DNA from 3 places in the Clostridium thermobutyricum genome. Region 2 is predicted to be linked to each of the others. Evidence: predicted binding sites of a transcription regulator. Region 2 holds the regulator's gene; each other region holds the start of a gene.
What was found. The regulator NrdR, encoded in region 2, represses ribonucleotide reductase genes. The targets are predictions, from matches to a motif close to CACNANATNTNGTG.
Positions count from the first base shown of each region.

Region 1 (4,253 bases), 1.6 Mb from region 2:
CTTTTTTTGCTGTATTCATAAATTGAACTAAAAAATCTTTATCTGCTCTTGATGCATCTTCTCCATTTACAGAAACATATAATCCATTTTTCTTCGCAAATTCAACTGACTTAACCATATTTTCTAGAACCCATTCTCTTGAAGTTTTTAGCTTATGTTTTATATGAATATCTGAAACAGATATAGATATTGCAACTGCATCAACTCCACAATCAATTGATTCTTCAATATCTGAAATTACTGCCCTATTCCAAGCCATTATACTACTTTTTAAATTTCTATTTGCTATATTTTTTATTGCTCTTTTTTCATCCCCACCCATAGTAGGAATTCCAACTTCTAATTGATCTACCCCAAGCTCACTTAACATTTCAGCTATAGCAACTTTTTCAGCATTTGCAAATACTACTCCTGCTGTTTGTTCACCATCTCTAAGGGTTGTATCTACTATATAAATTTTTTTCCCATTCTCAGGATTTATTATTGCCATTTATTACGCCCCCTCTTTAATCCCCAATTTAATTTCTAATTTATACCATAATATCATAATAAATACATTTATTCAATGATTTTTGCAGGATTATTTTTTTCTCTTGCATTTTAAAATATTTTTATTATTTTTTTATTCATAACGCAACACTTATTTGCAACTTTTTTTTATTTTATTGCATTTATTTAAAATTTTTATTTTTATAGAAAACATTTCTTTATTTTTGTACAAAAAAAGAACTCAAACTTTTAATTTGAGTTCTTTAATATTAGCAATTTCTATAATAATTAGTATGAGATGCAGTATGAGTTATTCTATCTTCTCTCTCATGATATTTACCAGGTCCAAATCTTTCATCAAGACTTAAATATCCTGTAACTCTTGAAACACCTTGTATATCATTTCCTTTGCAATTAGGACAAACTTTATCTTCATTTTTAAGATAAGTTCCACAATCTTTACAATATCTTATATGAAAGTTAATACCTAAATAACTTATATTAGTTTTTTTATAAGCATAATTTAAAATATCCATTATAGCTTCTCCTGTTGGACAATCATCAACTTCTAAGTAACTTATATGTCCTCCATTACATAAGCTATGATAAGGTGCTTCAATATCTATTTTTTTAGTTATTGATATTGGACATCCTACAGGAACATGGAAACTATTTGTATAGTATTCTTTATCAGTAACACCTTTTATTAATCCAAACATTTTTTGATCCTGTTTTATAAATTTTCCGGAAAGTCCTTCTGCTGGTGTAGCATAAGCACTCCAATTAAGATTTGTTTCATTACATAACTTATCACAGTATTGTCTTAAATAAGTTATTATTTTAACTCCTAATTCTCTAGCTTCTTCTGACTCACCATGATGACTTCCTATTAATGCAGTTAATGTCTCCGCAAGTCCTATAAATCCAATTCCCCAAGTTCCTTGTTTTAAAATTGGTTCTATTGAATCATCTTGATTTAAATTTTCAGAACCTTTCATTAAATGTTGTCCTGCAACAAAAGGTAAATCTTTAACTCTTAATTTTTTCAGTACACTATACCTATGCATTAGTGATTCTTTTGCAGTTTCCAATCTCTCATCTAATATATGGAAAAACTTATCAATGTTCCCTTCAGCTTGTATTCCGATTCTTGGAAGGTTTATAGTAGTAGGAGCTATATTTCCTCTACCTTTACATCCAGGTTCTCCATTTACATTTTTCATTAAATAAGTTCTACATCCCATAGTTGCTGGCATATATCCCTTATCATAATAATATTTATTGAAGTCAGCATCTATATTCATAAATGTAGGGTTCATTCTTTTTGCTGCTACTTTACAAGCTAATTCATATAAATAGTAATATTTATCTTCTTTTTCTCTATTTATACCTTCTTTAACTCTAAAGATTATATTTGGAAATATTGGCTGCTCACCTTTTCCTAGTCCTTTTTCGTATTCTAATAAGAATATTTCACAAACTAAAGCTGCATCTTCTGAATTTGGTATTCCTAAGTTAATTGATGAGAAAGGAACTTGTGAACCTGCTCTTGAGTGCATTGTATTAAGATTATATACAACTCCCTGCATTGCTTGGTGAATTCTCTTTCTTAATCTCTTTTCTACTAGTTCATTTAATTTACTTTCATCAATTCCTAGTTCAATAAATTCTTTTTTTATTTCATCTCTTGTCGGTTTAACAAATACTGCCATATCATTGTCAAAATCAGGATGACTTTGACCTCCAAACATATCATTTTGAGTTGACTGTAGAAGAATGCATGAAAGCTCTGCTGCTGTTTCTATTCTTCTTGGTGCATTTATAGTTCCATATCCAGTATTAAATCCTTTTTCTAATAATTCTCTAGTTGGAATATGAAGACAATTTGTTGTTAAGTTATAACTATCTAAATCATGATAGTATAAATCACCAACTTCATGTCCTTTTGATAAATGCTTTGGCATAGTTGCTAAATTGTGCCATTTGTTTGATTCAGATGCAATTCTTAAAAGTTTGGAGCTAAAATTATTTCCAACATTAGCATTATCTCTATCTGTTTCAACACCAATTTTTCCGATGGCTTTCATAAGGTCTGATTTAATTTCTCTAACTTTTGTTCTTTCTTTTCTGTAGTTTCTATAAGCTATAACAACACTTTTTAAACTTGTATCTCCTAATGCTTTTTCAACTAAGTTTTGAACTTCCTCAACAGAAACTCTGTCATTTCCCGTCATTTCTATATAATTTATTACCTTTTGAACTATGTCAAAAATTTGACTTGTTCTAAGTTTTACACCTACTTCTGTAGCTGCTTTCTGAATTGCATTAGCTATTTTAGATGAATTAAATTCAACCTCTCTGCCATCTCTCTTCACAACATATAGCATTTAAACTACCCCCATTACACAATATCTAGTATATTTATTACTGTATTATTATACTTCAAAATATATACAGGTGCAATTACCTTTTCCTATATATTTGTTTGATATAGTTATACTTATGTCTATTTATCTCTATTTTTTAGTTTATTTTGTACTTTTTCTTTTATGATTTAATAAACATTAAGTTATCTTTTTATAGTTCAAATTAATATACATAAAGTATATTAATTTTTGAAAAAGAAGGTGTTAAAATGAAAAAATTATTTTTTATTCTTACTATATTTTCTAGTTTCTTATTGATAGGTTGTAATAAGAATTTAGAAAATAAAGAATCTACTCAAACATCTGCAGGTGTTAATAATAATATTCCAAAAGAACCCCTTATTTATCCATACACTGGTGAAATTTCTTCAAATGATCCAAATTTGCAAACTGCTTACATGTCAATAATAGAAAATTCTTCTTTCGCAAGACCACAAAATGGATTATCAGAGGCAGATATTGTTTATGAAACTTCAGCAGAAGGTGGTATTCCTAGATTTTTAGCTTTATTCCATAAAAATTCTCCTGAAAAAATAGGACCTGTAAGAAGTGTTAGACCATATTTTTTAACTTTTGCTAAAGAACATGCTCTTCCTTTTGGACATTGTGGAGGTTCTTCTGCAGCAATTAGTGAAATTAAATCTGATTCTTCCTTAATGAGTTTAAATGAAATGTTTAATTCTAAAGCTTATTTTAGAGATAATAATAGAAAAGCTCCTCATAATTTATACACTAGCTCAGATAAGCTTAAAAATTTGATAAAAGAAAAAAACTTTAATATTTCCGCAAAGCAATTCTTTAAATATGATGAAAATGCATTAAATACTTCAAAAGAAACAGCAAATAATATTCATATTGAACCTAATAAAATTTATACAATAGACTATAAATTTGAAAATGGAAAATATACAAAATATATGGATAATGAAGCATCTATAGATGCTAATAATAATAATCCAGTAGCCTTTAAAAATGTAATAGTACAAAAAACTGATATTTATTTAAATGAAGATGGATCACATTTAGACATAGATTTAGTAGGTGAAGGAACAGGTTACTTATTTACTAATGGAAAAAAATCTGATATTACTTGGAATAAAATTTCTGAATATAGTCAAACAAAATTCTATGATTCTAAAGGAAATGAAATCAAACTCTCCCCTGGAAATACAATAATAAATGTTATTGATAAAGAAGCTAAAATTTCAATAGAATAAAAATTTAAATTTTCTAAACTCAATTTTTATTAAAATTATAAAATTTGAGTTTCTTTTTTTAGAATTTTTTAGAAATAAATTGCAAAACTATATCAGTAGTGATATAGTTTTAATTAGCAAT
Region 1 is NZ_KB850956.1:2,641,233-2,645,485, forward strand. It holds gene nifV (homocitrate synthase) at 1-490, opposite strand, end outside; gene nrdD (anaerobic ribonucleoside-triphosphate reductase) at 759-2,876, opposite strand; gene HMPREF1092_RS12410 (DUF3048 domain-containing protein) at 3,125-4,132, shown strand.
Region 1: the regulator NrdR is predicted to act here: its motif matches at 2,894-2,907, upstream of nrdD (anaerobic ribonucleoside-triphosphate reductase).

Region 2 (4,253 bases):
TATTCTAACTAATTTTAAAGCAAGAGCTATGGAAAGTACAAATACTACTGCTAAAACTCCTAAATAATAACTTATATTTTTTGAATAAAGAACATCTAAAGTTCCAACAGGAACTCCACTTCGTATAATTGTTCCATCTCCTAACCTTAAAGTTGAAAATATCATATCTTTTTTATAATAAGGACTATATCCTTCAAAATATCCAATATTATCTCTACCTATACTTGCATATTCTTTACAATTTAAATCTACAGTTTTACCTTCTTGAGTATTATCAAATATAACTTTTCCATCTTTATTTGTTACTGTAACATCTATAATGTTTCCATTTATCCTTAATAAATTTACTGACTCTTTAGATATTTCTTTCCAATTAGCCATTATAGAATTATAATTAATTAAAATGTTTCTTGTATTATCTACTTCTTGCATACTTACAAGAGCAAAAAAAGAAGAGGTTATTATTACAAGTGCAAAAAGCACTGTTATTATTACAGAAGTTAAAATCTTTTTTTTCATTTTAACCGTTAAACCTATATCCTAATCCTCTAATTGTTTCTATAAGTTTTGGGCTTTTATCATCCTCTTCAATTTTCTTTCTTATATATCTTATATGAACATCTATAGTTCTAGTATCTCCTATATATTCATATCCCCATATTTTATCTAAAATTATCTCTCTATTTAATATTCTTCCTTTGTTTTTAGCTAAGAACTCTAAAACTTCAAATTCTTTTAAAGTAAACTCTACTTTTTGATTATTTATAAGAACTTCTCTTCTAAAATAATCTATTTTTACTCTTCCATTATCATAACTTTCCTCAAATTCATCTTCTTTAGCTATTGTTCTTCTTAAAACAGCCTTTACTCTAGCTAAAAGTTCTCTTATGGAAAATGGTTTAGTTATATAATCATCTGCTCCAAGTTCTAATCCTAGTATCTTATCTAATTCTTCTCCTTTGGCTGTTACCATTATTATTGAAGTTTCTTTTAAATCTTTATCTCTTTTTATTTCTTTACAGACATCTAATCCATCAATTCCTGGTATCATTAAGTCTAAAAGAACTAAATTTGGTTTATTTTCCTTTGCAAGTTTTAAAGCTTTTTCTCCATTATTTGCAGTATAAACTTCATATCCTGCATTTTTTAGATTAAAGTTTAGTAGCTCTAAGATATTTTCCTCATCATCTACTATTAATATCTTTTCCTTAGCCAAACAAAACAACTCCTTTATTTCATAATTACAAAAGTAAACAGTCTTCCATATGAGCCATCTGACTTTCTATATGAATGTAATTTTATATCTTCTGTACAGTATGTACATAAGTTTAAACTAAATATATTATCTTCTTTTACTCCAAAATCTAAACAATCTTTTTCTATAACCTTTTCCATTGAAAGATTTCTTCCTGCAAAAAGTTCTTTTTCTTCTATTCCTGTTTCTTTTAAAAATCTTTCTTTCAATTCTTCTGAAATTTCATAACAACATTTTCTTATATGTGGCCCTATATAAATTTTTATATTTTCAGCTTTACAATTAAATTTTTCTTTCATTCCTTCTAAAGCTTTTTTTACAATTCCTGATATAGTTCCTTTCCATCCACTATGAACTGCTCCAACTACTCCTAAAGTTTTATCAATTAATATTATTGGAACACAATCTGCTGTAAATACTCCAATACAAGTATCTAATTTATTTGTTATTATTCCATCACCTTCGTTATCATTAAATGATTCTTGTCCATCAAAAACATATACAGTATCTGAATGAATTTGCTTTAAATAAGCTAGTTCTTTAACATTAAATTCATTTTTTATTACATCTAATTCTTTTATACCCTCTTCAGTATTTCTATTAAAGCTTCTATTTTCTTCTGCTGTTGAAAATCCTATAGTAATATTATCCTCATTTAAAATTAAATAATCTCTTTTTTTTTCTAGTTTTTTTATATCTAAATTAATCATAAACTCCTCCAACTCTATTTATTTCTAATTTTATCATTTTATTTTAATTTTATCTATTAAAAATTATATAAAGAAAGCACTCCTTATTTGGAGTGCCTTCTTTACTCTTTAATTAAACTGTTTATTTCTTCCATAAAAGTATTTATATCTTTAAACTGTCTATATACTGATGCAAATCTAACATAAGATATTTCATCTATATTTTTTAACATTTCCATAACCATCTCACCAATTTTTTGTGATTGTATTTCTGTTATCATTTTATTAGATATTCTCTTTTCAATCTCTTCTGCTATTTCTTCTATTTGCTTTCTTGATACAGGACGCTTTTGACATGCTATTATTAAACCATTTATTATCTTTTCTTTATTAAAATTCTCTCTTGTAGAATCTTTCTTTATAACTAACATAGGAATGTCTTCAATTTTTTCATATGTAGTATATCTTTTTCCACAATTGGAACATTCTCTTCTTCTTCTAATTGTTGTGTTATCATCCGTTGATCTTGAATCAACAACTTTGCTTTCATTATAAGAACAAAAAGGACATTTCATATTTAATCACAACCTTTCTGTAGATATTTTATCCTATAAGCTTATTATACATAGTTTTACCTGTTCTGACTAGTTTTATAGTGTATTTATTAATTATATTTATTATTCTCTATATTTATTAAATTAAGATTTTCAAGAGAGACTAATATAACATCCATACCAATTTTAACTACATTGTCCCAAGGTATTTCTATTTCATCTTCTTTTTGAAACCATCCTTTATTTTCACCTGGAAGTATAAGTCCATCTACTTTGTCATTTTCGCAATCAATTTTTATATCATAAATAAATCCTAATTTTTTTCCTGTATTAACTTCTATAACTTCCATATTTCTCATTGAGTTAATTGAATGTAAATTTTCTTCCATTTTATCTTCCCCCTTATTAAAATAAAAATTTCTCCCTATTATTTTTATTCTATTTAGATAAAAAAAAGAACCATTTAGGTTCTTTTTTATATATGTTTTTTCATATGCTTTAATGCTGTTTTTTCTAATCTTGATACTTGAGCTTGAGATATGCCAATTTCGTCTGCCACTTCCATTTGAGTTCTTCCTCTAAAAAACCTTAAATTTAATATTAGTTTTTCTCTATCTGTTAATTTTTTCATAGCTTCATTTATTGATATATTTTCAAGCCAATTTTCATCTGTATTTTTAGAGTCACTTATTTGATCCATAACATATATGGCATCTCCTCCATCATGATATATAGGTTCAAATAATGAAACTGGATCTTGTATTGCATCTAAAGCAAATACCACATCTTCTCTTGGTATTTCAAGTTCCTTTGCAATTTGTGAAATATTTGGCTCTTTATTATTTTCTTTTATAAGTCTATCTCTAACTAACAAAGCTTTATATGCTATATCTCTTAATGATCTACTAACTCTTATAGAATTATTATCTCTTAAATAACGTCTTATCTCTCCTATAATCATTGGCACTGCATAAGTTGAAAATTTAACATTTTGTGATAAATCAAAATTATCAATTGCCTTCATAAGTCCAATACATCCTACTTGGAATAAATCATCCACATTTTCTCCTCTATTATTAAACCTTTGAATAACGCTTAAAACTAATCTTAAATTACCTTTTATAAATGTTTCTCTAGCATTCGGGTCTCCATTTTGCATATTTTGTAAAAGCTCTCTTTTTTCTTTTTCCTTTAATACAGGTAATTTTGCTGTATTAACTCCACATATCTCAACTTTATTTACTATCAATTTTGTCAACTCCTTTAGAAGTAATATCGCCATAATAAACATTATTTCCGCTAGAGTTAACTTTTATACTAAAGACAAACCTTAAACCATCTTACTTATTTCTTTTTTTAATCTACTTATTATTTTTTTCTCTAATCTTGATATATAAGATTGTGATATTCCAAGCATGTCTGCAACCTCTTTTTGAGTTTTTTCAGTTGTTCCATTTAATCCAAATCTTAATTGTACAATTTCTTTTTCTCTTTCATTTAAATTTTTCAATGCTATAAATAATAATTGCTTATCTACTTCATCTTCAATCAAATTATAAACTATATCATTTTCAGTTCCTAGTATATCTGATAATAATAATTCATTTCCATCCCAGTCTATATTTAAAGGTTCATAAAATGATATTTCAGCTTTTATTTTAGTATTTCTTCTAAGATACATTAATATTTCATTTTCTATACACCTAGATGCATATGTAGCTAATTTTATTTTTTTTTCTGTATTAAATGTATTTA
Region 2 is NZ_KB850956.1:993,716-997,968, reverse strand. It holds gene HMPREF1092_RS04575 (HAMP domain-containing sensor histidine kinase) at 1-519, opposite strand, end outside; gene HMPREF1092_RS04570 (response regulator transcription factor) at 521-1,216, opposite strand; gene pgeF (peptidoglycan editing factor PgeF) at 1,231-1,965, opposite strand; gene nrdR (transcriptional regulator NrdR) at 2,067-2,519, opposite strand; gene HMPREF1092_RS04555 (YlmC/YmxH family sporulation protein) at 2,609-2,887, opposite strand; gene sigG (RNA polymerase sporulation sigma factor SigG) at 2,974-3,747, opposite strand; gene sigE (RNA polymerase sporulation sigma factor SigE) at 3,829-4,253, opposite strand, start outside.

Region 3 (4,253 bases), on a different contig from region 2:
AAATGTTTATTAAAGATGTAAAACTCTTTCTCCAATTTCTTGAGTTCTACCTTTATTCCAGAAGTTAGTTCCAATATAACCACAAGTTCTTCTCATAACTTGCATTTCATCTTGGTCACTATTTCCACAAGAAGGACAATGCCAAGTTAAGTCTTCTTTATTTAATTGGATTTCACCTGTAAATCCACATTTGTAACATACATCTGGTTTTGTATTTATTTCAGCATATTGAATATTGTGATAAATAAAGTTTATTACATCTTCAATAGCTTCAACGTTTTTGCTCATATCTGGCACTTCTATATATGAAATACATCCACCAAGAGATATATTATGGAATTGTGATTCAAATTTTAATTTAGAGAATGCATCAATTTCCTCACATACGTGAACATGATATGAATTTGTATAATATAATCTATCAGTTACATTTTCTATTTTTCCAAATCTAGCAGTATCAATTTTACAGAATCTATATATTAAACTTTCAGCTGGAGTTCCATATAAACTGAATCCTAATCCAGTTTCATTTTTCCATTCATTACATTTGTTATTCATGTGATTCATTACTTCTAAAGCAAATTTTTCTCCTTCTGGAGTTGTGTGGCTAACTCCAAGCATTGCATAAGTTAATTCACATAATCCAACATATCCTAATGAAAGTGTAGAATATCCATTTTTAAGTAATTTATCTATTTTTTCACCTTTTTTAAGTCTAGCTATTGCTCCATATTGCCAGTGAATAGGACTAGAATCAGAAGTTATTCCAAGTAACATTTTATGTCTAGTAAGTAATGCTTCTTTACATAACTCTAATCTTTCATTAAATATTTTCCAGAATAAATCCATATTACCTTTAGCTAATATTCCTATTTGAGGAAGGTTAAGACTTATAACACCTTGATTAAATCTTCCATACCATTTATAATTTCCATTTTCATCTTTATAAGGAGATAAGTGTGAACGACAACCCATTGGAGGGAATGCATTTCCTTCATAATTTTGTCTCATAATTTTAGCTGATTGGTAATCAGGAACTAATCTTTTAACTGTACATTTAGCTGCAAGTTTAGTTATATAATCATATTTACCACCTTCAAGGCAGTTATGTTCATCTAATAAGTATACTAATTTAGGGAATGCTTCACCAATTTCTTGTCCTTTATAGTTTTTCATTCCTTCTAATCTTTGTCTAATCATTTCTTCACAAATTAAAGCCATTTCTTCTTCATAAGGATGACCAACTTCTATTTCTAAATAAATTGTAGAGAATGGTGCTTGACCGTTAGTAGTTTGTAAAGTTGATAATTGATATCTTATAGTTTGTATACCATCTTTAAGTTCTTTCATTTTAGCATCTAAAGCTAATTTCTTAGCTAATTCTTCATCATGTAAAAGTTCTAAATAATGATTATATGCTTTATTTTCAGTTACTTTAAGATATTTAGCTAAATGTTTTATAGTAATACTTTGTCCCCCGTATTGGTTAGAAGAAACTTGAGCAATAATTTGAGTTGCTACAGTACATGCAGTACTAAATGATTTAGGCTCTTCTACTAATTTTTCATTAATAACAGTAGAGTTAGAAAACATATCTTCTAAGTTAACTAAACAGCAGTTAAACATTGGTGATAAACTATAATCCATATCATGCCAATGAATAGCTCCTTCATCATGTGCTTGAACTATGTAAGCTGGAATTAATTTTCTTCTAGAAATATCTTTAGATACTTCACCAGCAATTAAATCTCTTTGTGTTGCAGCTACTACTGGGTTTTTATTAGAATTTTCATTCATTACATCTTCATTTTGTCTACTTAATAAATTTAAGATACTTTCATCTGTAGTATTAGTATTTCTTTTAAATTCTTGTACAGCTCTATAACCTTCATAAGCTCTAGCGGTTTCTATTTGACCGTAATGAACTAATCTATCATATACATATCTTTCGATTTTATAAATTGTAGCAATATCATTTTGCTCAATAAAGTATTTTTCAGCATCATCAGCTATTAATTTAGCTATGTCTGGTAAGTAAATTCCACTACCATTTTTCATTGCTTTTGTTATAGCTTCATTTATTTTATCTTTGTTAAATTCTACGTTACTTCCATCTCTTTTTATTACGTCCACTTAAAACCACTCCTAAAATTATCTTTAATAAAATGTAAGTCTTTTCACTACAGTTTGTTTATTATGTCCTGAAAGACACAGAATATTGTACTACTAAATTTATTTTCATACAACATATTGAATTTTGTTATTTTAAAGGAATTATCGGCTTATTCTTTAAACAACTTAATTTTTCGACATAAATTCTTAATTTTTTAAAATAATATGCTTCTTGAAATTTTCAAAAAATATTTTTCATATTAAATTATAAAGATAATCTTTTAGTTTTTTATAAGTTAAATTGTTTTATAAATATAAAAATATTAATATAAAAATTGAAAACAATTTATTATTATATTATTTGATAAATTAAAAAAAATATTTTAATAGAAGTAATTAAAATTTTTATAGGAAATAATAATAGAGAAATATAAAGTAAATAAATATAGAATTAAAAAAATATTTGAGATATATTAAAAAATAATATTTTTTGAATCTATTATATATAAATTTAATAAATATTAAGGTATATAATAATAAAAGTAAAAATTTAAATAAAAATTAAGTTTATATTGAAATAGATTAGTGTAAAATATAATAAAAAATAGGAGGTTTTTTATGTATAATGATGAAATAGACTTTAAAATTTATGGCGATGATATGCAGTTTGTAGAAATAGAACTTGATAGAGGTGAATCTGTAATTGCTGAGGCTGGAGCCATGATGATGATGGATCAAAATATTCAAATGGAAACTATATTTGGTGATGGAAGCAAAAAATCTGGTGGACTTTTTGGTATTCTTGGTGGAGCTGCTAAAAGAGCTATAAGTGGAGAAGGTCTTTTTATGACTTTATTTACTAATGGTGGGCCTCTTAGAGAAAAAGTTGCTTTTGCATCTCCATACCCCGGGAAAATTATTCCTGTAGATTTAAGAGCATATGGTGGAAAAATTATTTGCCAAAAAGATGCGTTTTTATGTGCAGCTAGAGGTGTAAGCGTAGGAATTGATTTTAAAAGAAAGCTTGGAGCTGGATTTTTTGGAGGAGAAGGATTTATTCTTCAAAAATTAGAAGGTGATGGTATGGCTTTTATACATGCTTGTGGAACTATAGTTAAGAAAAGTTTATTTCCAGGACAGGTTTTAAAGATTGATACTGGATGTTTAGTTGCTATGACTAAAGACATAAATTATGATATACAATATGTTGGTGGAATAAAGAATAGTTTATTTGGTGGAGAAGGTATTTTCTTTGCCACAGTAACAGGACCTGGAGATGTTTGGATACAAAGCTTACCTTTTAGTAGGCTTGCTTCTAAAGTCTTTGCAGCAGCTCCTCAAGGTGGAGGAAAAGATGTTGGAGAAGGAAGTGTTTTAGGTGGGCTTGGAAATTTATTTCAAGACAATAGATTTTAATAAAAACTACTTATTATATATATAAATATAGAAGCCTTCTTTAGAGGGCTTCTTTTTATTTAGAAGTATTGGAAAATATTAAATTTAATTTTTAAGAATAAAAAACCATTCTTAGAGACAAAATAAAATCGTAATTTAATTAAAGGAGGGGATTTAAATGGAAAAGAATCCTTCAATAAAATGTTCAGTTCAACAATGTAAATTTAATAACAATTCAGAAAAATATTGTACATTAAATGCAATTGAAGTTGGAACTCATGAATCAGATCCAAAAATGACTGAATGTACAGATTGTTTATCATTTGAAGTAAAATAATCTAACATAATAAAAAGGAATTAGAGAAATCTAATTCCTTTTATTTATTATTAGATTTAATATAATAAATTTTATACTTTACTTTTTGTAAGTTAGTAAACAAAAATTGCGTACTTGTAGATAGCTTATTAGATAATTATAATAATTAATATCATTAAGAAGAAAACTTTTAACTTGAAAAATATATATTTAAAATATTAATTTAAACAAAGGAGAAAATAAGATGAAAAAGATTTTAGTAGTTGTAACAAATGTATCTAAATATGATAATTATCCAAGACCAACAGGATTATGGTTAGGAGAAGCTGTTCATTTCGTAAATGAAATAGAGAAAGCTGGATATGATATTGATTATGTAAGCCCTAAAGGAGGATATACTCCAATTGATCCTCATAGTTTAGAAAATGAT
Region 3 is NZ_KB850958.1:379,074-383,326, reverse strand. It holds gene nrdD (anaerobic ribonucleoside-triphosphate reductase) at 10-2,133, opposite strand; gene HMPREF1092_RS15355 (TIGR00266 family protein) at 2,731-3,528, shown strand; gene HMPREF1092_RS16840 (DUF1540 domain-containing protein) at 3,686-3,844, shown strand; gene HMPREF1092_RS15350 (type 1 glutamine amidotransferase domain-containing protein) at 4,068-4,253, shown strand, end outside.
Region 3: the regulator NrdR is predicted to act here: its motif matches at 2,210-2,223, upstream of nrdD (anaerobic ribonucleoside-triphosphate reductase).